4 regions of the Paenibacillus shenyangensis genome follow, and region 1 is predicted to be linked to each of the others. Evidence: predicted binding sites of a transcription regulator. Region 1 holds the regulator's gene; each other region holds the start of a gene.

Region 1 (8,241 bases):
TCCGGATCGATTTGATGAAGTGTCCCTGCGCATGCGATTGGATCAGGTAACCTCCTGGGGACAGCCGCTGCATTTGTTCCCCTCTGTTAGTTCAACTCAGGATATCGCACGGGCTCTGGCAGAAGAAGGAGCACCTGAAGGTACATTGGTCATCGCTGAGGAACAGATCAGCGGCCGTGGCCGTCAGGGACGACACTGGCACTCGCCTCCGGGACGTGGTATCTGGATGAGTCTGATTATGCGTCCTGTACAGCCTCTGCAGTATACGCCGCAGCTGACACTGCTGGCAGCAGTCGCAGTCTGTCGTGCGCTGCGAAGTGTGAGTGACCTGAATATCGGTATCAAGTGGCCCAATGATCTATTGATCGACGGACGCAAGGTATGCGGTATTCTGGTAGAATCGGCAGCCGAGGACGGTTATGTACGGCATGCTATCGCAGGGATCGGTATCGATGTGAATCTGGCAGCCGAGGATCTGCCTGAGGAGCTTCAGGCTATTGCCACCTCCCTGCGTATGGAGAGCGGCGGAGATCCGCTGGATCGTACGCTGGTGGTAGCCGCAGTGATCCAGGAACTCGAAGCCATGTATCAGCTGTATAGTCAACAAGGATTCACGGCGATTGCCGCTTTATGGGAAGCATTGGCTTTCTCAATGGGACGGCATCTGACTGTTCATACACCGCAGGGTGAGTTGCAGGGTACAGCTACAGGTCTGGGCAATAACGGAGAGCTGCTGCTCCAGCAAAAAGACGGCAGTATTCTGCCAGTCTATTCCGGTGAAATTCATTTATAAAAAGGTATCAGGGAGATAGCAGCTGGGTCTGCATATCTCCGGTAGGTAAGTAATAAAATGTAATCAACTTTAAATAGTGAAATTGTGGAACGACTCTGGTATACTAGCAGGGAAGACGGTATCGGCATGTCCGAACCGTACTTTATGATGTTAACTTGGTGTAAGCTGGCAGGCGAGCACCATCAGACAGGATGGAGATGCAGCAGGTATTTTTTTCGGTTCGATTATATCCGACCGGCAGCCTGAAGGTAGCTTTTCTGTACGAATGAACACATTTCTGTCTGATTACATTCTGCCCTATCCAAATCATGTATTCTTCGGGATACCCATACGAAGCGAGGTGTTGGCTAACTTCAATTCTGCTCTGAGCCGTGAACTGGACCGAGACAGAAGAGATGATCGCAAAGTGACTCTTTTTTGGACTCTGGACCTTTTTAGTGAATCACTAAAAGGTTTTTTATTTTGTCCAAATACTATATTGATTAGAAGGAGCTTGATGTCACATGGCAGCCAAAACGCCGCTGAATATTGTTAAAATGAAAAAAATGAAAAAAGAAGGCGATCCGATTACGATGGTGACCGCCTATGATTACCCAACCGCCCAGCTGGCAGAAGAAGCCGGCGTAGAAATGCTGCTGATTGGGGATTCACTGGGCAATGTGGTACTGGGATATGATTCGACTATCCCGGTAACGGTAGATGATATTGTCTATCATTCTCGTGCAGTCGCACGTGGAGCACAGTCTACTTTTATCGTGGCGGATCTGCCGTTCATGACATATCACGGAAGTATAGATGAGACACTGCGCAGTGTGAAGCGCATTATGCAGGAAGGTCATGCCCACGCCGTAAAGCTGGAAGGCGGAGCAGAGATTGCCGATACCGTAGCAGCAATTACACGTGCGGGTGTGCCCGTGCTCGCTCATATCGGTCTGACACCGCAATCGGTGCATCAGATCGGTGGGTATCGTGTACAAGGCAAAGACGAACAGGATGCTCAGCGTCTGCTGAATGATGCCAAGACACTCGAAGCTGCAGGCGCATTTGGTGTAGTACTGGAGCTGGTTACGGAAGATACAGCTGCGATGATTACAGGCCAGCTGTCTATCCCGACGATCGGGATCGGAGCAGGACGCGGGTGTGATGGTCAGGTGCTGGTATTTCATGATGTGGTCAAATATACATCCGCTTATCGTGAAAAGCGTTTTGTTAAAACGTATGCCGATATCGGAACTACCATCCGCACAGCTTTGGAAGAGTATGTAAACGAGGTCAAAACACGCGCTTTTCCGGCGGAGCAGCATGCTTTTAATCCAGATCAGGAAGCACTCGACTCCTTATATGGGGCTAAAGGGAAAGGAGAGGAACAAGCGTGAAGGTACTACACAGCATCGCAGAGATTCGTCAGGAAGTGAAAAGCCTTCGCAAACAGCGTTCTCTCCATAATCATGAAGCGACGGTCGGTCTGGTACCTACCATGGGATTCCTGCATGAAGGTCATGCCAGCCTGATGCGCAAAGCCCGTGAAATGAGCGATATCGTGGTAATCAGCATTTTCGTCAATCCGATCCAGTTTGGACCGAATGAAGATTTTGAGCGCTATCCGCGTGATGAACAGCGCGATCTGGCGTTAGCGGAAGCAGAAGGTGTAGATATTGTATTCCTGCCGGCGGTAGAGGTAATGTATCCATCGCCAACTAAGACGCATGTGAGCGTAGCAGAACTGACCGATACACTTTGCGGCGCATCTCGTCCGGGTCATTTTGATGGTGTATCGACTGTAGTCACCAAGCTGTTCAATATCGTCAAACCGGATCATGCCTTTTTCGGAGCCAAGGATGCCCAGCAGGTAGCCGTTATTCGCCAGATGGTGGATGATCTGAATATGGATATCGAGATTGTTCCTTGCCCAATTGTTCGTGAACAAGATGGATTGGCACTTAGTTCACGCAATGTCTATCTCTCGGCAGAAGAGCGTGAGCAGGCATTGGTATTATCCCGTTCCCTGCGTCTGGCTAGTGAAGAAATAATCAGTAATCCGCAGATGACAGCTGGTCAGGTACGCGAACTTCTACGCCGGGAAATCGGTACTTCTGCTATCGCCGTTATCGATTACGCAGAGATTCTGTCATTCCCGCAGCTGGAAGTGCTCGCTGACGATACTGTTCTTTATCAATGTAATGGAGAAATCATTATGGCGCTGGCTGTCAAATTCGGTCCAACCCGTCTGATCGATAATGTAATCATGGAAACGAAAGGTGTGTCCCTTCATGTATAGAACAATGATGAAATCCAAAATCCATCGTGCTACGGTGACAGAAGCCAACCTGAACTACGTCGGCAGTATTACAATCGACGAAGATCTGATGGAAGCTGCAGATCTGCTGGAAAATGAAAAAGTGCAGATCGTTAACAACAACAATGGCGCTCGTCTGGAGACGTATGTGATTACCGGTCCACGCGGCAGCGGTGTTGTTTGCCTGAATGGGGCAGCTGCACGTCTGGTACAGCCTGGTGATACGGTTATTATTATCTCCTACGGCATGATGAGCCATGAAGAACTTCAGGAACATCGTCCAACTGTTGTATTCGTGGACGGTCAAAACAAACCGGTAATGGAAGCCCACAAAGAGGTTCATGCTACCATTATGTAACGCGAATGATATACATGGAGCTATGAACCGGATCTGCAGTCTGTCCAGGTAGATAATATGCGTAGGCGTACTAGAGGAAATCATGTATAATAAAAGAAACATAACGCCTAAGCAAGGTGATACTGCGTGCCTGTCAAACACGTCATGTATCACCTTTTTTTATGCATCTACAGAATAAAGGGGCGGTCGGGGAGAGATTGCTGGGCAGCCGCGATAATGGGGATGCCGAATGCGTCAGTTTCCGTCACCTCGCCACGTTTTCAAAACCGTCCTGTTCTGGTATGCTGATAGGTGAACATTTTGACATCAGGTGTGACGACTGCAAGGAAAGGATTTAGACATCCATGAAATTTGCCGTACTGGATTTTGAGACAACAGGAACCCAGTCCTCGGATGATATCATTCAGGTGGGTCTTGCTGTTATAGATCATGATTTAACGATTACACAGGTATACAGCTCCATGGTCAAACCCGGAGGGAAGATTCCTCCATTTATTACCGGATTAACGGGTATTCGCAACGAAGATGTAGCAGACGCTCCAGAACTGGATGACGTGATGCTGGAGATGATTCCGCTACTGGAAGATGCAGTGCTGGTCGGACATAATGTAGCTTTTGATTTGGGCTTTTTGCAGCGTGCACTGGACCGTACCGGTTATTTGCCGTTTACCGGCAGAGTGCTGGATACGATGGATTTCCTGCGTGTATTTTTCCCGAATCTGCCTAGTTATCAGCTGAGTATGGTCAGCAGCTCGCTTGGATTCGAACATGATCGTCCCCATCAGGCGGATAGTGATGCACTGGCGACAGCCTATGTATTTCTGAAATGCCTGGAAGAATTGGATGGTCTGCCGCTGATTACAGTACAGCGCCTGGCAGAGCTGTTCGACAATCAGGATAGTGATCTGGGCTGGTACTTTGATGGTGTGCGCATGCAGCGTGAAGCACAGCCGGCACAGGATCTGGATGAACATCGATTCTACCGCCAGCTTGCGCTGAAAGTAGGCGACTGGATGGATATCCCTTCTGCCGAGGAAGCAAGAGAAGGCATGCCGCTGGCAGATGTGTCCTTTGATGAGTTCCTGGAACAGGTCAAAGACAACTTGCGCAAGCTGCTGCCGGATTATGAAGAACGTGAGCCGCAGAATCAGATGTTTGACGAAGTAGTACGCGCACTTACGGATGAGAAGCATTTATTGATTGAAGCAGGAACCGGAACGGGCAAATCGCTTGGTTATTTGCTGCCTTCCATTTATCATAGCGTCAAAAACAGCGAGAGAGTTATGGTCAGCACGCATACGATTAATTTGCAGGAACAGCTGCGCGAACGGGATGTTCCGCTGCTGACACAAGTGATTCCGTTTGCTTTTCGTGCTGCCGTGTTCAAGGGACGCCAGCATTATTTGTGTCTGCGCAAATTTGAGCATAAAATAAATACAAAGGAATTTCAGAGTCCCAAGGAAGATGTGCTGATCGCTGCCCAGATGATTGTCTGGCTGACAGCTACCGAGACCGGGGATGATGAAGAGCTCAATATGGGCAACCGCGGTGGCGATTTCTGGGAAACGGTCGCCAGTGATACCGATTCCTGTCTGGGACGTGCTTGTCCATGGTTCCGGCAGTGCTTTTATCACCGAGCCAAGCATGAAGCCGGTGCAGCAGATGTGGTAATTACGAACCATTCCAAGCTGTTTACCGATATCAAGGCTGGACATCAGCTGCTGCCTGCCTACGAGCATCTGGTTATTGATGAGGCTCATCATCTTGAAGATGTAGCCGGCAAACATCTGGGCATGCACATGAAATATTTCACATTGGTTCATCCAATGCTGCGTCTGTTCAAGGACAGCAAGACCGGTCAGCTGGCGATTTTGCGTCAGCAGCTGGGATCTTCTGGCAGTGAACGCGGTATGGAGTGGGCAATAGCCATCGATAATCTGTATCCGGAACTAACAGATGTTAAAGAAGACTGGGATAAGCTTAGTGAGCTGTTGTTCGCTCTGCTGCCACAGCGCAGTGATGCGGCTCCAGGCGAGGCTGCGCAGTTTACCCTTCGTCTGCTGCCGCAAAAGAAACCGGAAGAATGGGCCGAAATCGCGGAGCTGGAAAATCGGATTTATATTGGTCTTAGCCAGATTATCCGTAAGGGTGAACAGGTCATGAACAAGATCAAGGAATCGGATGAGGTGCTGGATAGCGATGGACTCGTAACCGATGTATCGGGACTATTCAAGGATCTGACCGGTGTTCGCGATGATCTTCGTCATTTTATCAAGCTGGATAGTGACGATACGGTCTACTGGTATGAAGCGAACGGCAATTATCGCAGCAAATCGCTGCAGATGTATGCTGTTCCGGTCGATGTCAGCCAGCAGCTCAAAGAGCATTTCTTTGACAAAAAGAAAAGTATTGTGCTGACATCTGCAACACTGTCGATCGACAAAAATTTCCAGTACATGATCGAACAACTGGGGCTTAAGGAAGCCGAGCAGCAGGGCAAGCTGAATACCTCGATGCTGGAATCTCCGTTTAATTACCGGGAACAGTCACTTGTACTGATCCCAAGAGACTTCCCAAGCGTGAAGGGAAGTGTCGGTGATGAACACTTTGTCAGCATGCTGGCCCGTTCGCTGGCAGATGCTGCCGAGGCAACGCGCGGACGTATGCTGGTCTTATTTACTTCTTATCGCATGCTCAAGCAGGTGTACGAGCCTCTGAAGGAGAAATTATCACAGAGCGATATTGCCGTATTCGGACAGGGTGTGGATGGAGGCAGCCGGACCAAGCTGACCCGCCGTTTCCAGGAGCATCCGGCCTGCGTACTGCTGGGGACGAGCAGCTTCTGGGAAGGCGTCGATATTCCCGGAGAGGCACTGACCTGTCTGGCGATTGTGCGACTGCCTTTCCAGCCGCCCAATCATCCATTGGTAGAAGCCAAAAGTGAACGGCTCAAAAAAGAGAAGAAAAATCCATTTATGAAATTATCTGTACCACAGGCAGTTATCCGGTTCAAGCAGGGCTTTGGCAGACTGGTCCGGACAGCGAATGACCGCGGTATTGTACTTATCTATGATACCCGTGTTATCGAATCGTATTATGGTAAGCACTTCCTGTATTCGCTGCCCGGTCCCAAAATGGAACATATGCCTACGCAGCAAATGGTTCCCCGTATTGCGGAATGGCTGAGCCATCGTGAGAACGAGAAGGATGCTGCAAATCAAGAGGGGGAGCAAGCATGAAATCCGATAAAATATCAGAAGCGGTCGTGCGAAGATTACCTGTCTACCTAAGATACCTGAACGAGCTGCATACCCGTGAGGTACCCACTGTATCTTCGCAGGAGCTGGGACAAAAACTGGATCTCAACCCAGCCCAAATTCGTAAAGACCTTGCTTATTTTGGTGATTTTGGTCGTAAAGGAATCGGATATGATGTATCCTATCTGATTGAGAAGATACGTCATATCCTGAAGCTTGATCAGCAGATCAATGTCGCGCTGATTGGAGCAGGTAATCTGGGACACGCGCTTTCCAACTATAATGTCTATCTGCAGGAGACGATGAAGATTATAGCAATCTTTGATTCGTATACACCCAAGGTAGGGACCCAGATTAATACGCTGACTGTACAGCCGATAGATGAGCTGTCCGAGACAGTGAAGTCCAAGCATATCCGGGTCGGTATTATTACCGTTCCCAATACCGAGGCACAGCGTGTTGCCGATCAGCTGATTGAAGCAGGCATCGAGGCGATTCTGAATTTTGCACCGATTATCCTGAAAACACCACCACATGTACGTGTGCATACAGCAGATTTTACTACCGATCTGCTGAGTCTGGCCTACTACCTTGAAGATGGAAAGGAATTAGAGACGAATGAACAACTCACCGAGTAAATGGATGATCAAAAACGGAATCTTCGCAGCTTCCCATGGAGAAAAATCTGTATTATACGGACACATGGTTATCGAGAATGATGTGATTACTTATCTGGGCGAAGAGGAGCCTGCTGATCAGGAAGGCATGACGATCGTAGACGGTAGACATCAATTCTTTATTCCCGGATTAGTGAACAGTCATGGTCATGCGGCCATGTCCTTGCTGCGCGGTTATGGAGATGATCTGGCTCTGCAAGTATGGTTGCAGGAGAAAATGTGGCCGATGGAAGCCAAATTTACGAGTGATGATGTCTACATCGGTACAGCACTGTCTGTTCTGGAAATGCTCAAAGGCGGCACAACAACATTCCTTGATATGTATGACCGTTCCGAGCGTGTTGCCGAAGTCGTTGAGCAATCCGGCATGCGCGCAGTCCTGATGCGCGGCGTTATCGGTCTGTGCTCGGAAGAAGAGCAGAACGAGAAGCTTAACCAGGCGGTACAATTCGTACGCGACTGGCATGGTCAAGCGAATGGACGCATCACCACAATGATGTCTCCACATGCCCCGTACACTTGTCCACCGGCATTTATCGAGAAATTCGTGCAGGCTGCTCATGATCTGGATGTTCCACTGCATACCCATATGTCCGAGACCGTGGCTGAGGTAGAACAAAACGTACGTGACTACGGTCTGCGTCCGGTAGATCATCTGGAAAAACTGGGTGTATTCACTCGTCCAACCTTGCTGGCACATGCTGTTCATCTGACTGATGAAGAGATTCAAAAACTGGCTGCCCACAAAGCAACCATTTCTCATAACCCGGGCAGCAACCTTAAGCTGGCGAGTGGTGTAGCACGTGTACCTGATCTGCTGCGTGCAGGCGTAGTTGTATCCCTGGGTACGGATGGACCTG
Region 2 (8,241 bases), on a different contig from region 1:
TGGCACAGGATACGGAGATTCTGTTCCTCGATGAGCCAACGACCTATCTAGATATGGCGCATCAGCTGGAAGTACTGCAGCTACTGGAGAAGCTCAATGCGACATCCGGCCGCAGCATTATTATGGTTGTGCACGATCTGAATCATGCATCCCGTTATGCCCATCATATGATTGCTATCAAAAAGGGCAAAGCGATCGCTGAAGGTACGCCGGTTGAAGTCATGAACTGCGATGTGCTGCGTGATGTATTCGGGATTGAAGCCGATATTGTGGTTGATCCGCGCAGCGGCGTACCACTCTGTCTGCCATATGCGCTGGCAGGTAATGTACATGCCGCGGTTGCTGCCGAGCAGCAGGTACAGGAAGTACGTCAACACAGTCAGCTGCGTACCGCTGCTCAGAACTAATTCCTATATCCTATCTATCTGCAGCATGAAGTTCTTCCTTTCTTCATAACAAGAACACTCGAAAGCCGCCTCTACCGGAATCAGCCGGAGAAGCGGCTTTTTGTTATATATGAGACTATCGGGATATCGCTATAGTCATACATTCCTAGCGTCTTGCATTGAAATGCCTCTTGCCAAAAGTTAGTTACCAACAACCATTAATTACATTTACTTACAGCACATTCTACGAATAGGGTCAATATATCCCCTCACGAATAAAATGTGAAAAATTGAACAAAGTATGAACATTACCAAAACCTATTGTAATGTGATAAAAATCACAATATAATAAGACTACAAGGTGAAATGATTCACAAGCGGAAAAAATTCGTTGTCCACTTGGACAGATGGCCTGTGAATACATCATCTGATGTTGACCTTATCGTTTGATTTTCAGTTCACTTACTACCATGACATGACAGACACAAGCTTCATCAAATACAGATTTACTCAGGAGGAAACAATCATGAAAGTAGCTGTTATTGGATGTACTCACGCCGGAACTTCCGCTATTGTAAACACTGCTAAATTATACCCGGATGCACAGATTACCGTATACGAACGTAACGACAATATCTCGTTCCTGTCTTGCGGTATTGCACTCTATGTTGGTGGCGTAGTAGAGGATGCACAGGGATTGTTCTACTCTTCGCCACAGCAGCTGGCCGAGCTGGGTGTCACTACCAAGATGCTGCATGAAGTGACCTCCGTAAATACCGATGCCAAGACGCTGACTGCACGTGACCTGACTACAGGTATTGAATTGACTGACACCTATGACAAACTGATCGTGACTACAGGCTCTTGGCCGATCATTCCGAAGTTCGAAGGTATCGAACTGGATAATATCGTATTGTCCAAAAATTTTAACCATTCCAACACGATTATCGAAAAAGCCAAATCCGCCCGTAATATTGTAGTCGTTGGTGCCGGTTATATCGGTGTCGAGCTGGTCGAAGCATTCGAGATGAACGGCAAACAGGTGACCCTGATCGATGCCGAAGATCGCATTCTCAGCAAATACCTGGATCCTGAGTTTACTGCCCGTACCGAAGATCTGCTGACCAGCAAAGGAATCCAGCTGGCACTGGGTGAGAAAGTCGTGAAGTTCAATGGTGAAAATGGCAAAGTAAGCACCGTTGTTACTGATAAAGGCGAACACGCTGCCGATATGGTTATTCTCTGCATCGGCTTCCGTCCGCAAACTGAACTGCTGACCGGTCAGGTCGATATGCTGCCCAATGGTGCCATTATCGTCGACAAATACATGCAGACCAGCAAAAAAGACGTATTTGCCGCTGGTGACAGCTGTGCCGTCTTCTACAACCCGACCCGTCAACATGCCTATATCCCGCTGGCAACCAATGCCGTACGTATGGGTACGCTTGTAGCACGTAACCTGGTGACCCCAACCAATGAATATATGGGTACACAGGGTACATCGGGTATCAAGATTTATGAGCAGAATATTGCCGGTACCGGTATGACCGAGACTTCTGCCCGTCTGGCGGGTCTGGATGTGGAGACTTCCACCTTCCAGGATCACTATCGTCCAGAGTTCATGCCAACCCATGAGACAGTTACTCTAAAAGTAGTATATGAAAAAGACAGCCGTCGTATTCTGGGCGCACAGATTATGTCCGAAGCCGATCTGACCCAGTCGATCAATACCATCTCGGTATGTATCCAGACCGGTATGACCGTAGATCAGTTGGCATTCGTGGACTTCTTCTTCCAGCCGCATTACAACAAACCGTGGAACTACCTGAACAGTGTAGGTCTGCAGGCGCTGGCTCCGGTAGAAGCCAGACAGCCGGTTACGATCTAAGTCTGAAGGAACAGTATTCGGAATCTTCTTTAACTGATTATGTGAAATGCAACACAATCTTTCCCGGGTTATTCCGGCAGTATAGCAGAGCCTGTCAAACAGGGTTTCGAACTTTGAACATCCGGCTGCCAATCGGTATTTTATCGGGATGCAGTAGGTTCTGCTCTCTGCCGTTAACATATATTCATGGTCAAGCGTAACGGTTTATCACAAATGTCTTCCTTCTATTTGCCCGTATGGTTTTTATGCATACGGGCTTTTTTTATGGGTATCGTGACATTTGTTACTTTTTTCACAAAGTATATCCATTAAAATTGAAATATGAGAAATACACATAGAGGAGAGATCATATCATGGCTTATTACAAACCGCAGCAAATTGCTATGAATACGATAGAGACCGGTGTGACCAAAGCACGTTCCAGCTGGACCCAGATGCTGGTACTCGGATTTCTGGCAGGAGCATTTATTGCGATCGGATTTCTGCTGGATATTAGAGTTATTGCCAATACGCCGGAATCCTGGGGCAGTTTTGCCAACTTTATCGGGGCCTCGCTGTTCCCGGTTGGCCTGATACTGGTACTGGTTGCCGGAGGGGAACTGCTGACCGGTAATATGATGGCGGTACCGCTGGCTCGTATGGCCAAACGAATCTCCAGCATGGAGATGGTACGGAACCTGTTTGCGATCACGATCGCCAATCTGATGGGAGCGCTGTTTGTCGCTTATTTCTTCGGGCATATTGTGGGCATGACGGAGACCGGACCTTATTTAACCAAGACGGTAGAGATGGCCGGTCACAAGCTGGAAGGGGATTTCCTGCAAATGTTCCTGTCCGGTATTGGTTGTAACTGGCTCGTCGCTCTGGCCGTCTGGCTGTCTTACAGTGCAGATAGTATCAGTGGCAAAATTCTGGGTATCTGGTTCCCAACGATGGCTTTTGTTGCGATCGGCTTCCAGCACGTTGTTGCCAATATGTTCTTGATTCCGGCTGCGATTTTCGCAGGTTATTATTCCTGGGGACAATATCTGATGAACTTTGTGCCGGTCTGGCTCGGTAATTTGACAGGAGGGGCTCTATTCGTCGCTTGTGCCTATTTTGTAGCCTATGTACACAAGCCGCAGTCTCCGTCTTCAGTGCCTGCAGCAGGAACAGGTCCAGCAGTCGGTGGATATCAGTCATCCAGTGCTACAGCCAGTGCAGGGACGCCTGCAGCGATGGCTTTGCAGCATAGCGATCGGGTGTAAGACAACACTTGCTTCATGTTACCTCGTCAAATCGGTGATTATAATAAATATAAATCGCGGTAAGCATCATCTGAAGAGATGAATGCTTACCGCGATTTTATATTGTTAGATAGAGGTATACTTTCTAGTATTATAAGCTCCAATCAGACTGATCAACTGACTAGATTGATTGAAAAGCCGACCATTGGGTAATAGATACACTACATACGCCATTGAGGCTCAAGAGGTGTAATCATGAAAAATGTAGAAAAATTAGTAGAGCGACAGCAAGAGTTGGAGATGGAATTACAGCAGCTTCGCCTTGAACTGGGTGAATGTCAGCAAGCCAGAGCCGATGCGCAAAAGGTAGCTGAAGATAAATCCAATTTTATTGCCATGCTCAGTCATGAGATCCGGACACCGATGAATGGTATTCTGTCAATGGCTGAACTGTTGTACAAAACCGAACTGGATGAAGAGCAGAACAGCTATGTACAGATTCTGCAGACCAGCAGTAATTCTCTGATGGCTTTGGTAAATAACCTGCTCGATATCGGCAAGATGGAAGCCGGCAAAATGAAACTGAATAAAGATCCGTTTGACGTGATTAATACAATAGAGGATCTGACCTATGCACTCGCTCCCCGTGCTTTTGAAAAAGGAGTCGGTGTGCATCTGAATGTGCATTCGGATATCCCGTTGTTCGTGATTGGCGATGTGCTCAAGGTAAGGCAGATCATTATGAATTTACTGCAAAATGCTATTAAATTTACGAATACGGGGGATATTAAAGTCTCTCTTTTTATGCTGCCACCTATGGTAAAAGGCAAGCTTACTGTGAAAATTGCGATTGAAGATACCGGTATCGGGATGTCGACAGAGCAGCTGAAGCATATTTTCGAAGTATACAGCCAGCTTCACTCCGATCAGGAACATGTCTATGGAGGAACCGGTCTGGGCTTGTCGATCAGCAAGCATCTGGTAGAGCTGATGGGCGGCGAGATCCGGCTAGAAAGCATGCACGGCGTTGGGACAGAAGTCAGTGTTATTCTGGATTTTGAGGAGTATACGGATCTGCCATCGATTCCTTTTCAAGAGGATATTCTGCAGGGAATTCGTATTTTGCTGTTGGACAGCAATGCGGAAAGTGTTGGGATCATCTCTGATATGTTGACCGAATGGGGCGCCAAAGTCACTACTTCTTCCAGTATGGATGAACGCTTTTTTGACGAAATGTACCATCATGCCTATGATCTGACACTTGTGGATCTTACCATGATCGATCGGGAGCGCTGGCTTCAGGATCGGGCGAAGATTCAGAATCAATGCGTATTTCTGCTTGCCCCGCTTGGTGAGAAAGTCGAGGGTGACTTCCGGGATACTTTTGATACGATTATTACCAAGCCTGTCCGCAAAATTCATATTCTCAATAGCATACTGGCGTTGCAGCAAAGCCAGCGTTAGCGTATATACCAGGATGTCTTGTCGATATCCTGCAGCCAAAGCCGGATCCGATTATATTCGGCGATGCACAAAAAGGACTTTTCCTTATGGAAAGGTCCTTTTTGCGTACGCATTTATTCTGCTCTGAATCTGGCGATCGGTCTGCTTGTGAACAGTCTGTCTCCAGTCATACGTGAAGACGGATTAGACTTTGAAGCGCTCAATAGACGATTGCAGTTCAACCGCCAGACTGCTCAGATAGGCGGCAGAGCTGGTTACTTCCTGAACGGATGCCAGCTGCTCCTCGGTAGCTGCAGCGACGCTTTGGGACATGTCTTTGGAGTGGAGAGCGATTTCGGCAGATGTACCAACCGAAGCAAGCACTTCTTCCGAGCTGGCAGACATTTCTTCGGTGACTGCGGACACTTCATGCAGCTGAACCGACAGGTTACGGATGCTTTGCATTACACTGTCAAACACGGAGGAAACTTCGGCGATCGCTTCTTTGCCTTCCTGTGCCTGGGATTGGCTGACTTCGACATTTTGCAGAACATTCTGGGTCTCGGCCTGAATCTCGCTGATCAGTGAAGAGACATTTTGCGAGGACACCTGGGTTTGCACAGCAAGCTTTTTCACTTCAGCTGCGACTACAGCGAACCCTTTGCCTTCTTCGCCGGCACGAGCGGCTTCGATCGCTGCATTCAGGGAGAGCAGGCTGGTCTGATCGGCGATGTTTTTGATAGTGTTGGTAATTTCACCGATACTGGCTGACTTTTTGTTGAGAGATTGTACTACTACAGCGAGAGCGCCAATCGACTGATAGATTTGTTCCATTTGCTGATTGGATTTTTCCAGCTGCTTGTATCCACGGGTTACTTTTTCTTCGGAATCCTGTGACTCGGCAGCCAGCTCTGTTGCGGATTCGGCGATCCGCTGGATACCTGTATTCATTTCTTCCATGGTACGGTTCATCTCAATAGCACCCTGAGCCTGCTTTTCGGTGCCGTCACTAATATCCTGTACCTGGTTGGAGATATGCTCGGTGGCAGTGGCACTCTGTTCTGAACTGGCCAGCAGCTGCTCCGAACTGGCAGCCAGGGTGACCGCATTCCCACTGATTTGCTTCACCAGATCATTTAATGAACTGACCATACTGTCAAAGGATTGGGTCAGCTGACCAGTCTCATCGCGGTACGGATAATTGCCTTTGACCGTAAAATCGCCTTCAGCCGCTTTTTCCATCATCTGCTGCAGGGAACGAATCGGTACGGTGATCATGCGTGTGATGATATAGGAGAGCAGCAGCAGGATAATAGCAGCGGCGACAGCGCATACGATAGTTACAGTCTGGGCGAGCTGGCGAGCCTGCTCATTTTCTTCATTTTTCACTTTGGCTTCTGCTGTAGCGATATCGGCGAGCTGCGTATAATAATCTTCCAGTGTTTTCTTGAGCGGTTCGATTCGCTCTACATACATATTGTAAGCCTGGGCATTTTGATTTTGTGAAGTGAGATTTGTAATTTCGCCGAGTGTGCTGCGGATCTGCTTGCGAGTCTCGGTAATACCTACGAAGATTTGTTTTTCTTCAGCACTGAGAGGAAGCTCGGTATAACGGGTAAGAGAAGCACTGATCGTGGCGAACGTCTCTTCGTAATGCTTCTGCAAAGAGGTGTTGCGTGCAGGATCTTCATTCAGCATGAGCTGCAGTACATCACCCATATATCGGTTAAAGTTGGTCAGAATCTGATTGATGGAACTTACTTTATGGAGACTGTTGGTATACATACTGGCCGAGTTGGCAGCCATATTCTGTACCTGTATATAACCGACAGAACCAATAACAACGAGGAAAGCAAGTGCAGCTATATTGAGGACTAGCAGTTTGGAACGAAATTTGAGGTTACGAAGAATATTCATTGGGTACACTCCTTTGAGCGAGGGAGAATGGGGCAAAACGATAAGCAATGGCAGGGCGGCCAAACGACGTATTAAGCAAATCAAATGGTATGGTGATTCGTTTATATATAAGGAGAAAGAATAAAATGAATACTTGATAATACTATGTATCGGATCACGATATGAATTCGTTTAGATGATTTAATTACCGGAGATGTAATGGGGGATATACTATTTAGCGAGGCGTAGGAACCCATACCTGAAGAAGAGCGGGCGCTATAGTCAATCTGTATGATTACGCACCAAAAAGCAGCCCTCCGGCATCAAGACAGAAGGCTGCTTTTCGAAATAACAAGGAAGATAATTTGCTTTATGTATATCGGATGACAAATGAAATCCGCCATAGCGCGGTTCGGGGGAACGAAACCGTGATATGGCGGATTCCGGGAGTGGTCCATGATATGACAGAGGGTGAGAATGAAGGGGACATCACTCTCGCCAAATGCCGTTACTTATTGTTAAACGGGTCCACAGAACTTGAAACACCCGGCGAATAAATTTTTCGAAAAAATAATAAAAGCCTCTTTAGCCCTTGCAGCCCGGGAACATTCCGGTCGAAATAGCAATCCGGTTCCAGCTATTAATAATGTTGATTGCCATAATGATATCCATGTACTCTTTCTCGCTAAAATGCTTCAGCATACGGTCATGGACATCCTGCGGAACTCCCTTACGGGCTACCTCTGTCACAACTTCGGTCAGATGCAGTACTGCTTTCTCGGCTTCGGTGTAATAGGGAGTTTCTCTCCATACACTGAGCAGCGCGATTCGTTCCTCGGACTCGCCCATTTTGCGCAGATCGCGGGTATGCATATCCAGACAAAAGGCGCAGCCGTTAATTTGGGAAGCGCGAATTTTGATCAGCTCATAAAGGACAGGGTCAAGCTCCTGTTCTTTGATAAAAGTCTCCAATTGCATCATTTGTTTGTAGACGGCAGGGTGAACTTGATAATGATTTATACGGGTTTGCATAGTATTGCCTCCTTGGGGAATATGATTTGGAATGCCATAGACTGTTTTCTCCGTGAAAAGCAGCCTTCATCATATAAGACAAGACAGACAATCGATCTGTGACAAAAGAATGCAATAACCAGGGAAAATGAATTTAATAATTAAAAAAATCCGGGCTTATAATATTCTTCAGATTATTCCCCGGATTTTGTCAGGGTTCGATATCATATAAATATTCTGAATCTGTCCGCTGCTGTCCCACAGCAGGGCGCACAGATAAATGGTACGTCCATCACGCTGCAGTCTTAGCCCGGGTTCTCCATTGATTCGTACCAGTGACCACTCTCCATCCAGAGATCCCTTGCTGGCGATCCCATTGAAAAAGGCTGTG
Region 3 (8,241 bases), on a different contig from region 1:
TTCGGCACGGAGGGATTATCTTGCATATCGCCTCGTCCGTATGCAGAGGATGGGATTCACGGATTTGATTATAATGAAGGACGTTATCGGTATCTGGGCGATCCGGCAGCTTTTGGCGAGTATCACAACGTCTCCGAAGTGTATGGCTGGCTGCTGGAGGACTTTAACCGGAACAGCGAATATTATTTGCATGAGCATATCAGTGCTGCCGATTATGGAGCCAATGTGCAGGTTGCGCTGAATAGTATCGCTACGTTTGATTCCCGCCGCTATGCGGAGGGGATTTACAGCTATCTGTATACGCGGACCCATTATCAGCGGACCGGTGAACTACGCCGAATCTCCGAGTTGACCGGTAATCAGGCACCAACCAACGACCATTTGCTGATGGATCGTCTGACTGCACAGGAACTTGGACAGCCACTGGTTAACGAACGTTCCCATCAGACCCAACATAATTATCATCTGCGACCGGAGATGATTGTTGGCGGTGCGGAACGCAGCCGATTCATGTCACCCTCGGGTCAAGGAGCTATATTGGCAGCTTTCGATGCAGATACCAAGCAGGTATATCTGCTGAATCCGTCCTCCTTATAAAGTCACTGAACAAGCAACCGCAAAAGCAATCCGTTCCTGCTATCGCAGCTTTTTCCGGGTTGAAGATGGAATGCTTTATTCCCATAACAGCCACTAACCAAAAGTAGCTGTAGAGTTGCTGCGCACGGTGTGTTATCATCTAGCTGAGGTGAGTACAATGACTACAGAACAACCATCCCAGCCATCCGGAGAGCAATCCGTAGAGGCGAAGAAACTGAGCCAGGCAGAAGCAGCCAAAAAACTGCTGGCACAGAAGAAACAAAACAACCAGGGCAAAGGCCCGGGTGGTCAGACTGCAAGCGGCGGCCAGAAGATGAAAAGCCAGATGACCAAAAAGGTAAACAATCAGCGTAAAAAAATGGGAACCTAATTCTCTGCATCAGCAGAACTTCCCTGAGAACCAGTTCAGTATGACTGAGCTGGTTCTTTATTTTGTCTATATCCACCTGTGGTATGATAGTACGGAAGAATGACGGAAGCGGAGGAACACAGCATATGAAGAACTTAATGGTCACTGGCTATCGTGCGCATGAACTGAATATTTTCGGACAAAAGCATGAAGGCATTGTTTATATCCAGCAGGCGATTCGCAGCAAGCTGATTCCGCTGATCGAAGAAGGACTGGAGTGGGTGATTACCCCCGGACAGTACGGTGTCGATCTCTGGGCATGTGAAGTGGCGATCGAGTTGAAGCAGCAGTATCCGCAGCTGCGGGTGTCGATTCTGTCTGCTTTTGCGAATGCGGAAGAGCGGTGGAGTGATGACAAGAAAGAATACTATAATGAGGTACTTAAAGGTATTGATTTCCATGGTATTGTGAGCAACCAGCCATATCAGGGCATCTGGCAGTTCAAGGCGCGAGATGAACTGCTGTTTCGTAAAACAGATGGTATTTTGCTCGTTTACGATGAAGATGCCGGTGAAGGTAGTCCGCGTTTTTTCAAAGAAGAAGCACTGAAAAGACAACAAGAAGAGGGTTACCGATATATCAGCATCAGCTCGGAAGATATTCAGACCATTGCGGATGAGCAGCGTATGGAGGAGCAGCGTATGGAGGAGCAGTTTGAAGAGGGTTTCGAGGAGAAAGTGACAGATTCGTTTGAGGAGATATGATCGTATACTTAGCATTCTTAGATGAAGAAAATAGATGATAAAAGAGCCGCTTACGGTCTGTATTCATCTGATAATCGTCTTAAAGGGAGGGGAACACCAATGATTGGAATTAGTGCTTGTCTAACTGGAATCGCCTGTCGTTACGATGGTAGAAGCAATCGGGTCAGTCCACTGGACGAAATGGTAACTTCCGGTCGAGCGGTGGCTTTCTGTCCGGAAGTGCTGGGCGGCATGAGTACGCCAAGAGATCCAGCAGAGATTGTCGGCGGTACAGCAGAGGATGTATGGGCAGGACATGCCCGTGTCATGACAGTATCGGGTGAAGATGTGACAGACGCGTTCAAGCAGGGAGCACAACAAGCTCTTGTACAAGCGAGGCAGGCGGGTATTACCGTCGCTGTGCTCAAAGCAAACAGCCCTTCCTGTGGCAGTCAGATGGTGTATGACGGAACATTTACAGGAAATAAAGTCGTGGGTTCCGGATTGACGGCTGCATTGTTCCGGCGCAACGGTATCGAGGTGGTCGACGAACATACTTGTGCCGCTTTGCTGGCAGCAGAACAGAAGGACGGCATGGACTAATGCTGACTCTGTACAAAAGCAAGTTGAAATACAGATAGTGAGTGCTACCCTTTCAAAGCCAAAGCCAAAGCCAAAGCCAAAGCCAAAGCCAAAGCCAAAGCCAAAGCCAAAGCCAAAGCCAAAGCCAAAGCCAAAGCCAAAGCCCGACGTATAGTTTCAATGTAAAAAGCGGCTCTTCGAGAGCTGCTTTTTTATTTTGTTAATGTGCTAATTTGCACTTTATATTTTATGTTTTTATAAAGGGATATTTTAAAGCCTGCATTCTGGCAATGTATCGTTTTTCGATTGTTGACCGGATCAGTTTCCTGTCTACATAGCTTGACTCATCCATCATCCGACCGTGTCCATTTACCATTATCCAGAGCCTCAACCCATAATTCAGACTCCCAACTTTACTCCACTATCAATCTGCGCTTTCACTCCAATCTGCCTTTCTTCAATAATTATTCCGCAAACGGGTAATACTATAAAGAATGCAGCCGTCGCTACGATCTGTATGACGGACTAGGAATCTGAGAAGACGAGAGGAGATCATAATGAGTACACTGACACAAACGGGCACAACACTGGGTAATTATCTGCTGGACAGCTTGCAGCAGGAGGGGATTACGGAGATATTTGGCGTACCCGGAGATTATAATTTCACGCTGCTCGACACATTGGAGAAATACGAAGGTATCGGCTTTGTTCCGGCACGCAATGAACTGAATGCCGGTTATGCGGCAGACGGTTATGCACGGATCAAAGGAATCTCGGCGATGATTACTACTTTTGGAGTAGGTGAAATGAGTGCCTGCAATGCAATCGCAGGTGCCTACAGTGAGAATGTACCGATCATTCATATCGTTGGTACACCAAAAACACAGGCACAACAGGGCAAAAAGCTGATGCACCACACGCTGCTTGATGGAGACTATGACGTGTTCCGGCGGGTATATGAGCCGATCACTGCCTATACGACGGTTCTTACCCCGGAGAATGCGATGTTCGAGATTCCACAGGCGATCCACATTGCCAAAACGACCGGCAAACCAGTCTACCTGATGGTCGCGATCGATCTGGTTACTCAGCAAGTGCTGCAGCATACTGCCGAGCAGCAACCGCTTCAGACCAGCGAATCTTCTTTGCAGGCAGCGATCAATCATGCCCGCCAGCTGCTGGAAGCTTCGGAAAATGCGGTACTGCTATCCGACAGCACCGTATTACGTCAGCGGTGGCAGGAGCCTGCCCGTAAGCTTGCCGAAGCACTCAATATTCCAGCTGCCTCCACGATGATGGGCAAAAGCGGATTCGACGAGAGTCATGCCCGTTATATCGGCATGTACAGCGGTGCCTTTGGTAATCAGGAAGTGACAGAGACGATAGAGAATGCCGATACCGTGATTGCTCTCGGACTGATCTGGTCGGATACGAATACCGCCAATTTTACAGCTCAACTCGATATGAATAAAGTCATTAATATTCAGCCGCAGTCAGTGATGATCGGGGAAGCGGCTTACCAGAATATCCGCGGTGAAGATATGATTAGTGAGCTGATTGAGCTGGGCTGGATGAGCATGTCATCTGTGCCAAACACGTCATTCCCTTATACCGAGCAGCAGGGTCAGCTGGAGGAGCCGCTGAATACAAGCTATTATTATCCACGTTTTCAGCAGTTGATTCAGGAGGATGATATTGTCATCACCGAGACAGGTACGCTATTCTATGGCATGTCCCAGGTGCGCCTGCCGCATAATGCGATGTATATCGGACAGGGCGGTTGGCAAAGTATCGGGTACGCTACACCATCTACATTTGGTGCAAGCATTGCAGCTCCGAATCGCCGGGTGCTGTTATTTACAGGAGAAGGATCGATGCAGCTAACTGTGCAGGAGCTAAGCTCCATGCTGGAATACGGCTGCAAGCCGATTATTTTCGTCCTCAACAATGGAGGATATACGATCGAGAAATACCTGAATGTCAAAGAAGAAGTAGCCAAGCAGACGTATAATGAAATTCCCGGCTGGAATTACACCCAACTGATCAGCACCTTTGGCAGAGATGCCTATACTGCCTGTGTCACAACAAATGGAGAGCTGGATGAAGCAATCCGTCAAGCCGAACAGGAACAGCAGCATCGTCTCTGCCTGATCGAGCTGATTGCAGGCGATCCCATGGATGCGCCGGATTATATGAAGAAAATACGCGAGTTTATGCAGGAACAAGAAAAGCAGCAGTAAACGGCAGATCTTTTCAACCGCTGAGAAGCTGGCGTCATAGTATAAAGTTATATCCAGCGAATCATATTATTAAGAAAGGGCGCTTCTCCAATCGGAGGGGTGCTTTTCTTTTGGATACGGCGATTTGGGCGTAGGGGTGTCACAGTAATTTTGGATTATGTGTGATTGTAATCACTCGTTTATGAAAATGCGTAAGCTATATTGAAAAAGAATCAATATCCAATTATTGGATTTCCTAAAAAATAGTTTTGAGTACAGGTTGAGCTCACGATATATCAACAAATAAATACTAAAAAATTGCATTAAATTTGAATCATTGTGATCTATGTCACATCTGGAACCAGGCATCCTAGGTATACTGAGAACATAAGAAAACATCTAATTTTAAATAATAAAGATTGTGAAATTGGTAACATGATATGGTATAAATATCCATATTCGTCGGATATGCTGATAGATAAAGAGATAATAGAGAACACAGGAGGAATCCATATGAACACAACACGCGAACGCTTGGTATTGATTGGTAACGGGATGGCAGGGGTAGCAACACTGGAGCAGATTATCAAATTGGGCGGTGCCTACGACATTACGGTCATCGGTAGTGAGCCGCATCCCAACTATAACCGGATCATGCTCTCTTATGTACTGGAAGGCAGCCAGACGATTGATGATATCGTACTGAACAGCCATGAATGGTATGAAGAGAATCACATTACACTGCATACCGGTGTAACAGTGACCGCTATCGATTCGGATACACAAATGGTCGTAACCGATAACGGCATGCAGATCCCTTATGACAAAGTCATTATCGCTACCGGTTCCAAGTCGCTGATCCTGCCTATTCCCGGTCATGAAAAGCAGGGTGTTGTCGGATTCCGTGATATTGCGGACTGTCATCAGATGCTGGAAGCAGCCAAAAACTATCGTACCGCAGCAGTTATCGGTGGTGGCCTGCTCGGTCTGGAAGCAGCCAAAGGTCTGGTCAGTCTGGGCATGGATGTAACGGTCGTCCATCTGATGGATGATCTGATGGAACGTCAGCTCGATTCCGTAGCCGCAGCTATGCTCAAAAAAGAACTCGAAAGCCAAGGCATCAAGTTCCGTATGGGTGCTCAGACAGCTGAACTGCAGGGCGGCGATCGTGTAGAACGCCTACTGTTCAAGGATGGCTCGACGCTGCAAGCTGATTTTGTGGTCATGGCAGCAGGGATTCGTCCGAATATCGAAGTGGCAAAAAACAGCGGTATCGAAGCGGCGCGTGGTATCCTCGTGGATGACTATCTGCGTACATCGATGGACAATGTCTATGCCGTCGGCGAATGCGTACAACACCGTGATACCTGTTATGGTCTGGTAGCACCGCTGTTTGAACAAGGGATGGTACTTGCCAAGCATATCTGTGGCAGCGAATGCCAGCCTTATGAAGGTTCGACCGTATCGACCAAGCTGAAAATCTCGGGCGTCGATGTATTCTCGGCAGGCGTATTTATCGAAAATGAACATCAATCCGTGATCACTGCACGTGATGACTGGAAGAAAACCTATAAAAAGATTATTTTACAAGACAATATCATTGTCGGCGCTGTATTGTTCGGCGATATCAATGACTCGGCTCAATTGCAAAAGCTGATTCGTGAAAGTGCACCAATGACCGACGAACTGTACGCCGAACTGATGGGTACCGGCGGATGCAGCCACAGCAAGAAAAAAGCTTCGGTTGAAACCATGGCGAATGATGAAATCGTCTGCGGATGTAATGGTGTCACTAAGCTGGATATCGTCAGTGCCATTCAAGACAAAGGATTGACCAGCGTCGAAGAAATCAAAGCCTGCACCGGAGCAACCCGTTCGTGTGGTGGTTGTAAACCGGTAGTTGAGCAGATTCTGCAGTATGTACTTGGTGATGGTGCAGCAGTTGCTTCGAGTCAGGGCATGTGCGGATGTACTACCCACAGTCGTGATGAAGTCGTTGCAGCTATCCGTGAAAAAGGGCTGAGAACCGTCAAAGAAGTTATGAACGTGATGGAGTGGCATAATCCGGAAGGATGTTCGAAGTGCCGTCCTGCGATCAACTACTACCTTGGCATGATCTATCCGGTAGAATACCAGGATGAGAAATCGTCCCGCTTTGTAAACGAGCGTATGAATGCTAATATCCAAAAAGATGGAACTTACACCGTGGTACCACGGATGTACGGTGGCGTAACTACACCGGAAGATCTCAAGAAAATCGCTGATGTATCGGTTAAATATAATGTCAAAGCTGTCAAAATGACCGGCGGACAGCGGATTGACCTGATCGGTGTCGAGAAGGAAGATCTGCCAAAAGTATGGGAAGAGCTTGATATGCCATCGGGCTATGCTTACGCCAAATCGCTGCGTACCGTCAAAACCTGTGTCGGCTCGCAGTTCTGCCGCTTTGGTACTCAGGATTCGATGGGCATGGGCGCATCGCTAGAACAACGGTTTGAACGCCTGGACTTCCCGGCCAAATTCAAAATGGCAGTTAATGGCTGCCCTCGTAACTGTGCAGAATCGTGCACCAAAGATATCGGTATCGTCGGTAATGATGGCGGCTGGGAGATCTTCATCGGTGGTAACGGCGGGATCAAGGCTCGTCTGGCCGATTCGTTCTGCAAAGTCAAAACCGATCAGGAGCTGATCGATCTGTGCGGCGCCATTATCCAATACTACCGGGAGACAGGTAAATACCTGGAGCGTACTTCGGAATGGGTGGAACGCATGGGACTGGATACGATCAAAGCAGCTATCCTGGAAGATGAGAATAACCGTCAACAGTTGGTGGAACGTGTCAATTTGGCACTCGCTCAGGTAGAAGATCCTTGGCAAAAAGTACTGAACGACGAAGCAACCCGTACTGCGCTGTTTGGCAAAAAGGTAGAAGTCTAAGTCGGATATCTGGTTCCAACTAACATTCAAGCTTGCACCATACTATAAATGCATAGGTATCATTACAGAGATATAAAAGGAGAGATACAGCGATGAACAGTGTACAGACATTTTACCCTGTCGGACAGGTAGAAGAATTCATGAGCCGGATCGGCCGGGTACTGGAATTGAAAGGAATCGAACTTGCCGTATTCCGTACGTCGGACAATCAGGTATATGCGCTGGAAAACCGCAATCCACATCCCAAAGGCGGACCGATCGCCGAAGGAATCGTATCGGGACATGTGTTATATGATCCACTGTATGACTGGCAGATTAATCTGGAAAATGGTCTGGTACAGGCACCTGATGAAGGCCAGGTACGTACCTTTGACGTCAAACTTGAAGATGGACAGGTCTGGATTGCTGTCTGATTGGCGGCATCCGCTCCGGAAAGAGATTCTGCCACGACCTCCGGTTAAGAACGGAGATCTTGAATGACCGCGCAGCGGTCGATCTCCATTCTTAAAGGTCGGTCTTTGGCAGAATTCTCTTTCCTCCGCTTGGAGCGGTAAGTTCTATATAGCTGCTGTACAGACAAATTATACTTTAAATAATTAATCACAAAATAAAAGGCACCATGTTGGCGGTTACCTTGCGGTAATTGTCAGTATGGTGCCTTTTGGTTTACTGGCTTTTATTTATTTACGATAAGAACATCGATTAATTTGCCATTGTTAGCACCAAAATACATGGTAACTTTGCCATAGGTATACATCATTACTTGATCATACCCTTCCAATATATCGTTGCCCATGCTACTCGGCTTACCGAG
Region 4 (8,241 bases), on a different contig from region 1:
ACGGCGGACCGCAGATTCCATCTGTATGACGGGCTTGACGATCAGCTCCCGCAGATAACGGATGAGCAGGAGCGCTGCTATTAATCCGAGCACAATAAATACCAGTGGTATAAACAGCACCAGTGAATTAAGCTGCTGGCTCTTCTGCATCAGCATCGTCACTTCATCACGTTCATTGGTGATCATCTGTTCCATTTCTTCATTTACAGCGCTCACCAATACAGTCGTCGTCCTGGATAGACGCTCAATCTCCGCCTGATTGTCCTCCTGCTTCATCTGCTGAATAGCGGGGAAATAGCTAAAATATTCCTCGCTCTGGCGAACCAGACTATCCAGCTGTGCAGCCATACTGGTAGAGTGGTTGGATCGTGCGCGATAATCTTCAAGTTCGCTACGGAATTGATCTCTGTCGGTACGCGCTGCTGTCAGAAAATCTTCACGGTCAAACGCCAAATACGCACGGAAGTTGGATACCGTAGAGCGATAACCTTCTTCCATTTTTTGCAATCGGTTCTGCTGATCCAGATGATAGTTGATCTGATCCGTGATCTGTGAGACCTGCTGCTTAAACATCCATTCCACTGCAAATACAATCAGTCCAAAAATCAGAAAGATAACGATAGTCCACCGGGCAATTCTGCGCGCCAATCCCCCGCCGGCCTGCATCAGTTATCCCTCTGCGTACCGGATAACAGTTCTTCTACGGCATCCAGCAACTGTAGCGGACTGAATGGCTTGGAAATATACAGGGTAACTCCCGCCTGTTCCGCCCGCATTCGATCCTTTTCCTGTGCTTTGGCAGTTAACAGAATAATCGGCTTGTCCTCATTGACACTGCCGCTACCACGCAGCCATTCGCAGACTTCAATCCCGGTGGCTTCCGGCATCATATAATCGAGAATGATCAGATCATAAGATTGTTCCGCCAGTTTTTCTTTTGCCAGTCCGCCGTCCTCGGCTTCCGTTACTTTGTACCCTTCATCTTCCAGTGTCTCCAGCAGCAAAAATCGCAGCGCAGGTTCATCCTCCGCTATTAAAATCTCAAATGATGACATCATCGATTCCTCCCTGTATATTAAATATGATGAAATGAACATTTGCTGTTATATACCAATTAACAATAAATGGACTAATTTAAAAACAATAGCAATTTAATTTTAACATAATTATACTTTTCTGCTTCTGTTTGTCTGATCACGAATCACCTTTGCAAAAGTTTGCTTTAGTGTTGAGACAAGTATCTCATTCCAGACATTCTTTTATCGATGAGCAGCAAACGGCCAGACTTCCTTCTTTAATGTCGGTCAGCAAGTGTAATATACAAATAGGACCTAATGCGTAATCTGCTGCTTTCCGATCAGGACATTGCGATCGCACAGAGCGACGTATATAACTTATTTACGGAGATTCTGTGTGTATGGATTGGCGGTACCTGCAGACTCTATTTCAAAATTTAAACCGTCGAAAGATGTTCATACGGGTAATCGTGTGCAATAGGGTTGATCCCCAAAATATGATATACTAATAAAGTATTTTACTGCATGTTCCATGTCCTGCTGGACACCAAGCATTTTGTTTATTCAAAAGTAGTTTGCAGTTCAACATATTTTATATTCCGGAGAGGGGTTTGTCCTTTATCATGTTACAATTCAGTCCCTCCTTTTTACAGATAGGCTCTACTGTCGGTCTGCTGGTTATTGCTCTGACCGCTATTCTCGTACGTTCCCGAACCAATCACCGGCCGGTTAACGCCAAAAAGATCCTGATTCCACCGCTCGGCATGAGCACCGGCTTTTTCATGTTTGTGGTTCCTGATTTTCGGGTGACCTGGCTGTGGGCATTGGGTGCTTTTCTGGTGGGCTGGTTTATTTTCTCGTACCCGCTGATTCGCGGAACCCGGTTTGAACATAACGGGACCGATGTAGTTGTACAGCGCTCCAAAAGTTTTTTGTTTATTCTGATCGGACTGCTGCTGGTTCGTCTACTGCTGCACCGCTTTATCGAGCATTACATTACCATCCCGCAGACAGCAGGTGTATTCTTTATTCTGGCATTTGGTACGCTGCTTCACTGGCGACTTGATATGTTCCGCAAATATCGCAAGATCACCGAAGCTGCCGATTCCCGGCCAACCGTATAACTGCATAATTAAAGTAAACTTGTCGCAGGCCACTATACGTTCCCAGAGGATACGTACAGCAGCCTGCGAAGCGTTATCCTGCACGCGATATCTCTTCAAACACGATAGATATTTGCAAAATAATAAACGGAAATATAATCAAAAAAGCTAGCCATCCGGTCTGATCCGGAGGCTAGCTTTTTATTTAAACTTCATATGAATAGAGAACATACCGTTTTATTCTTCTGCTACTTTGACCAGTTGTTTACCCAGATTCTCACCGGTAAACAGTCCGAGGAAAGCTTCAGGAATCCGGTCAAATCCTTCTACGATGTTTTCTTTGTATTTCAGCTTGCCTTCGCGTACCCATTGTCCCAGTTCCTGCAGTGCCTGTACGTTCTCATCGGCATAATCGCCCACCAGGAAGCCTTTGAGCAGCACTGTACGAGTTAGCAGCGCTGGCAGAATACGTGGTCCAAGCTCGGGGTTTTCCTGATTATACAGCGAGATTTGTCCGCACAGCGGAATACGTGCATTACGGTTCAGCTGCTCAATAACGGCATCGGTAATATCCCCGCCTACATTTTCAAAATAGACATCGATACCGTCCGGACATGCTTTTTGCAGCGCTTCACGAATCGGCTGGTCTGTTTTGTAATTAATGACTTCATCAAATCCCAGTTCTTCCTTAAGATAACGGTTCTTCTCATCGGAACCGGAGATGCCGACGACCCGTGCACCTTTAATTTTACCGATTTGTCCGGCAATCATACCAACAGCGCCACCTGCGCCGGATACGACCATCGTCTCGCCCGGCTTCGGATCACCGATGCGCAGTGTACCATAATAAGCAGTCAATCCAGTCATACCGAGTACGCCAAGTGCGGTAGTGATCGGCGCCAGCTCCGGGTCAACCTTGCGCTGACCGTTACCATCCACGATTGCATACCGCTGCCAGCCCCAGCCGCCTGCGATAATATCGCCTTCCTGATAGTCGGGGTGCTTGCTGCTCAGAACCTTGCCGACCGAGCCACCAGTAATTGGCTCTCCCACCTGGAAGGGTGCCGCATACGATTTGGCATCTTTCATCCGTCCGCGCATATAAGGATCGACAGAGACGTACAGTGTCTTAATTAACAGCTGTCCTTCTTCCGGACTACCCAGTTCCGCCTTGTTAAACGAAAAGTTCTCCATTGCAGGTGTACCCTGCGGACGACTCGCCAGTGCAATATATTCATTTTGTTCTTCAGCCATGTTGATTCCTCCCAAAAGTATAAGTATCTGCGTTCCATCATATAGAACATCCACATGCCCAATGATCCCGTTTATTCAGTATCATTGGCATGCCACCTTTTATTATTACCCTTCTTACCTGAAATTAAGATGAAATTTATCTATTTATATATCATTGCTTGGATAATGAACGACTTGTTTATCATTCTTGGACATTTTATTTTCGCTTAACTGTACTGTTCATTTGCTCTTTTACCGATATTTTATTGGAGATCGCTTTGATTTTCGTTCTTTGTTTCATTTTCCAAAGATCAAATAGGCATTATTGTTCGCTTTTGAGCATGTATAGGCAGAAAATCAGACACATTTCCTATCTTTTCTAACTCACAAGTTAATTATTGTGACATATTTCCTTATTATCATTCCGATAAAAGTATGTATAATAGTAAATATGGAAAGTTAACTAACATTTAAATTCACTACTCATCCTACTTTAACTTATGTATTTCCCGGCAAGGTCGGGAATATCTTATTATTACGAATAGCAGGAGGGCTGTACAGCGTGGGTAAAAAGAACAGAAAAGTAGCAATTGTCGGCGTAGGAATGGTCGGGGCAGGATGTGCCTATTCAATGATTAACCAGTCGATTGCCGACGAGATTATGATGGTTGGACGTACCCATGAAAAGGCAGTCGCCCAGGCGCTGGATCTGTCGCACTGTATGGATTTTACGTCCCATCGTACCAAAGTATACGCAGGTACACTGCATGACTGCGGAGATATGGATATCGTCATCATTACAGCGGGTCCCAACCCTAAGCCAGGGCAAGACCGGATGACTCTGCTACACGAAGCAGCCGAGATTGTACGCGAGATTACCGATCCGATTATGGCAAGTGGATTTGATGGTATATTCATCGTTGCCGCCAATCCGGTAGACGTGGTCACTTACCTCACATGGCAATACTCGGGTCTGCCGCGTGAACGCATTATTGGTACAGGCACGTCCATTGACTCTTCCCGTCTCAAAACCATTCTGTCCGATGTATTCTCGATTGATCCGCGCAGCGTACACGGTTATGTCCTGGGTGAACATGGTGAATCCCAGTTCGTCGCCTGGTCACATGTGACAATTGGCGGTAAGCCGCTGCTGCATATTATGGAACAACATGCTCTCCGCTTCCCAGAGCTGAGTCTGGATGATGTAGCGCTCAAGACAAGGGATGCCGGCTGGGAGATCTTCACCCGCAAAGGCCATACCCAGTTTGGAATCGGCAATGCCCTCGCTCATATCGCCCGCTCGATCCTGTACGACGAGCACCGGATTATTGCTGTATCTTCCATTCTGGATGGAGAATATGGCGAACAAAATGTATGCGCAGGCGTACCGGCCATCATTTCCGGAGAAGGTATACAGGAAATCATTGAGCTGCGACTGGATGACAACGAACAGCGTCAATTCCACCATTCCTGTCAGGTCATTCGCTCGGCAATTGAACAGGTTCAAGTGATGGTGTAAGACGTTCGACGATTGCCTGCTGATATGTAGGCCGTTATATGCACAAAGCTATACACCCATATTGGATTTACAATTAAGGACAAAAAAGCGAATACTGAATATAGTGATATAGGCTTATAAGACCCAGTGATTTATAGGTATTATCTATGAACTTATAGGCAGATAGCGATCATATGGATATGTAGAACCCGGTGGTTAATTCGGGTTCTTTCTGTTTCAGTATTTTGCTTTTATTATTACTCTGTATCCTACTTGACTACATACCGAATGTTAAAAGACTACATAAAACATCGCATTGAATAAGATACTGAGTTGGGATATGCTGGAATATAATCATCAACCTTTTGGAAAAGGAGCTCGCACTGTGCATCCACTGCTCAAACATTATTTATGGGTTACACTGCTAACTTCGGTCATTGTTCCTGTCTTGCTCTTGATTATGGATAGAGATTCGGACACCGATCTGATCCATTTCAGCCGTGGAGAACTCATCGCAATGGTTATCTTCGCGGTAATGATTACCTGGAGCTTTATTTTGATCGGCGGAGGTCTGTTATCTGCGCTGCTTCGTTATTTTGTAGCACAACGGCTGGTACTGCCCTTTTTTCTGGCTATTGCACTAGTTCTATATGTAGTCTCTATATTGGCTGTACTAAATATACAAATTTTGCCGATTTATATAGCCGTATTCGGACTGTTCGATGCACTGCTATATAGAAACAAAGACCAACGGTTACAAAAAAGCACCGATACATGACTATAATGTATCGGTGCTTTACCATTTAACATACTACCTGTTTACACACTAGATGCGACAAAAACGGAAGCAAATCGAATTACTTCACCGTCATAACCGGACAGTTCGCATGCTGGATGACCTTATGACTTACACTGCCAAGGAACAATTCAGAAACTGCACTTTTGCCGCTTGTCCCCATAATGACCAGATCCATCTTTTCATCGTTGGCAGCATCACAGATCACTGTCGCCGGATCACCGGTATGATAACGAACTTCGTACTGCACACCTGTCGTATTCAAATACGTACGATACGGCTCGGTTACTGCATGCCCTTCTTCATCCAGACGCTCATCCACATCCACTCCCAGCGGCGGCTCTGCTACCATCATCACCGGATTCACATGCAACACCGTTAGACGACTGTCTGCTTTCAAAGATTTCACCAGCTGCACCGCATGCTCCAATGCGCGCTGCGCATGCTCCGAACCATCTACCGCTACCAGTATACGCTCATACGTTGAACTTCCCTGTACTTCTGACATGATCTGTTCCTCCATTTCGTATATTGATATCTGTCAGCCGGCTATAGGCTCTACACCCTGCTTTAATCTTTTTCAACGCTCCGTACCCTTACTCATGAAGCCTACTTTTGAAGTGCCTTTAATTCCTGTTCCATTCTGCATTAATATCTTTTAGCTTTTCAGATCATTTATCCTGCTCAAATTAAAACTCCCCGCACCAAGCAGAGCAAAGAGAATTCTGCCAATGACCGACATTTAAGCAGGGAGATCGACCGCCATGTGGTCATTCCAGATTTCCCTGCTTAACCGGAGGGAATGGCAGAATCTCTTTGCGCAGCGGATGATGCAAACAAGCAAGATCAATGCCCGTGCGACACATCAATTCCCGCCAGATGGCGACGACGTACCACCAGCACGATAACCGCTACCAGCACCATCGCACCACCAAAGTAAAACGGAGTCGCCGAGTTGTACCATTCTGCCAGTTTACCAGCCAGGAACGGCGATACCGCACCACCGAGGAAACGAACAAAGCTGTACGCTGCAGAAGCAACCGAACGTTCGACCGGAGCCGATTCCATTACCGCTGTAGTAATCAGCGTATTGTTGATACCAAGGAAAATACCAGCAACGATAACACCGATAATAACCAGTGTCGGCGAACCAAAGGCTGCGCCCAGACCCATGAACACCAGATCCAGTGCGAACAGGGTCAGCATGACACCCATCGAACCTGCCAGGTTAAAGCGTGCCTGCAGCTTCGGTGCCACAAATACGGAAGTAATCGCCAGCAGAATCCCCCAGCCGAAGAACACATAACCAAGACCATGCTCATCCAGTCCCATTACATACGGAGAATAAGCCATCAGGGTAAAGAAACCAAAGTTATACAGAAAAGCAACAATCGCCAGCGTTTTCAGTGCCGGGAATTTCAGTGCGCGGAACGGATCCGCCAGAGTGCTGCGTGTTTTTGGCTTTGGAATCTTGGGCAGCATAATCATAATAAAGATAAAGCCGATCAGCATCAGTACACTAACACCGAAGAAAGGACCTCTCCAGGAAATCGAGCCCAATTCGCCGCCCAGCAGCGGGCCGACCGAGATACCAAGACCCAGTGCAGCTTCATACAAAATGATAGCTTTGGCTGTACCGGAAGTGGACAATCCCACGATAGCAGACAGCGCAGTTGCGATGAACAGCGCATTACCGAGTCCCCAACCACCGCGGAATCCGACGATCTGACCGATCGTATTGGAATAACCACCAAGTGCCGAGAAAATAATGATCAGTACAACGCCGCTGAGCAATGTCCATTTGACACCGATACGGCTGGATACGACGCCGGTAATCAGCATTGCCAGACCAGTCACCAGATTATAACTGGTAAATAGCAGAGATACCTGACTTGGCGTTGCATTCAATTGACTCGCAATCGCCGGTAGAATAGGGTCAACCAATCCCAGACCCATAAATGAAATAACACAGGCAAAAGCAACGGCCCATACGGCTCTAGGCTGGGATAATAATCCGCCCTGCTGTGGCAGCTGCTTTGCAGTCGCTGGTTTACTACTCATAATGAAAAACTCCTCCTTGATCTTGCTGATTCACATCAAAATCATTTTATTGTTTTGCTAAGTATTTAGAGACAAAAGGAAAAACCGGACCCATCGGATACCCGGTGTGTGTAAAGAACGCCTGTTGTAAAGAAAACAAAAATGAATGAACTGTACTTCAGAGACACTAATGTATCCATTGACATATTAACCACTAATCTGAAATCTATTCAGTCACTAACCAAATGACTGCTAAATCGTATCAATTCTCTGCTTCACTGTTCAGCCTCGCCAGTCCATCGCGAACCTGCTCACGCAGCTGTTCAGCTTCCGCTTTAAATGAATGAATCGTACGAATCTTCTCTTCCATCATCTCCAGCTGCTCCCCCAGTGTACGGTCAATCTGTTCCAGCTGATGTCGGCGCTCCTGATGATCGGTAATGCTGCGATAACGTTCGCGCTGCCCTCTCAGCATCTCGACCACTTCGATATACCGCTGCAATTCCTGCAAGGAGAATCCCAGCACATCACGCGCACTGATGATTTTCTTGAGCC

What was found. The regulator Rex, encoded in region 1, represses fermentation and respiration genes when NADH is low (regulators of the CRP and FNR family bind a similar motif). The targets are predictions, from matches to a motif close to TTGTGAAATATTTCACAA.
Region 2: a site for Rex is predicted at 2,555-2,572, ahead of H065_RS0100420 (formate/nitrite transporter family protein). Genes of this name have one in related genera too.
Region 3: a site for Rex is predicted at 4,828-4,845, ahead of nirB (nitrite reductase large subunit NirB). Genes of this name have one in related genera too.
Region 4: a site for Rex is predicted at 3,751-3,768, ahead of H065_RS0107950 (L-lactate dehydrogenase). Genes of this name have one in related genera too.

The regions. Positions count from the first base shown of each region.
Region 1 is NZ_AOIG01000011.1:6,827-15,067, forward strand. It holds gene H065_RS0109950 (biotin--[acetyl-CoA-carboxylase] ligase) at 1-793, shown strand, start outside; gene panB (3-methyl-2-oxobutanoate hydroxymethyltransferase) at 1,297-2,169, shown strand; gene panC (pantoate--beta-alanine ligase) at 2,166-3,071, shown strand; gene panD (aspartate 1-decarboxylase) at 3,064-3,447, shown strand; gene dinG (ATP-dependent DNA helicase DinG) at 3,792-6,686, shown strand; gene H065_RS0109975 (redox-sensing transcriptional repressor Rex) at 6,683-7,342, shown strand; gene H065_RS0109980 (amidohydrolase) at 7,323-8,241, shown strand, end outside.
Region 2 is NZ_AOIG01000002.1:86,773-95,013, reverse strand. It holds gene H065_RS0100430 (ABC transporter ATP-binding protein) at 1-407, shown strand, start outside; gene H065_RS0100425 (FAD-dependent oxidoreductase) at 913-2,274, shown strand; gene H065_RS0100420 (formate/nitrite transporter family protein) at 2,628-3,521, shown strand; gene H065_RS24840 (ATP-binding protein) at 3,756-4,964, shown strand; gene H065_RS0100410 (methyl-accepting chemotaxis protein) at 5,148-6,860, opposite strand; gene H065_RS0100405 (carboxymuconolactone decarboxylase family protein) at 7,425-7,871, opposite strand; gene H065_RS24835 (sigma-70 family RNA polymerase sigma factor) at 8,040-8,241, opposite strand, start outside.
Region 3 is NZ_AOIG01000005.1:138,064-146,304, reverse strand. It holds gene H065_RS0103720 (hypothetical protein) at 1-597, shown strand, start outside; gene H065_RS0103715 (hypothetical protein) at 755-967, shown strand; gene H065_RS0103710 (SLOG family protein) at 1,093-1,710, shown strand; gene H065_RS0103705 (2-thiouracil desulfurase family protein) at 1,810-2,292, shown strand; gene H065_RS0103695 (alpha-keto acid decarboxylase family protein) at 2,829-4,511, shown strand; gene nirB (nitrite reductase large subunit NirB) at 5,004-7,427, shown strand; gene nirD (nitrite reductase small subunit NirD) at 7,520-7,840, shown strand; gene H065_RS0103680 (hypothetical protein) at 8,104-8,241, opposite strand, start outside.
Region 4 is NZ_AOIG01000009.1:20,391-28,631, reverse strand. It holds gene H065_RS25505 (ATP-binding protein) at 1-648, opposite strand, end outside; gene H065_RS0107970 (response regulator transcription factor) at 666-1,055, opposite strand; gene H065_RS0107960 (CcdC family protein) at 1,640-2,140, shown strand; gene H065_RS0107955 (NADP-dependent oxidoreductase) at 2,357-3,373, opposite strand; gene H065_RS0107950 (L-lactate dehydrogenase) at 3,915-4,871, shown strand; gene H065_RS0107945 (hypothetical protein) at 5,167-5,628, shown strand; gene H065_RS0107940 (universal stress protein) at 5,708-6,154, opposite strand; gene H065_RS0107935 (MFS transporter) at 6,493-7,707, opposite strand; gene H065_RS0107930 (MerR family transcriptional regulator) at 7,949-8,241, opposite strand, start outside.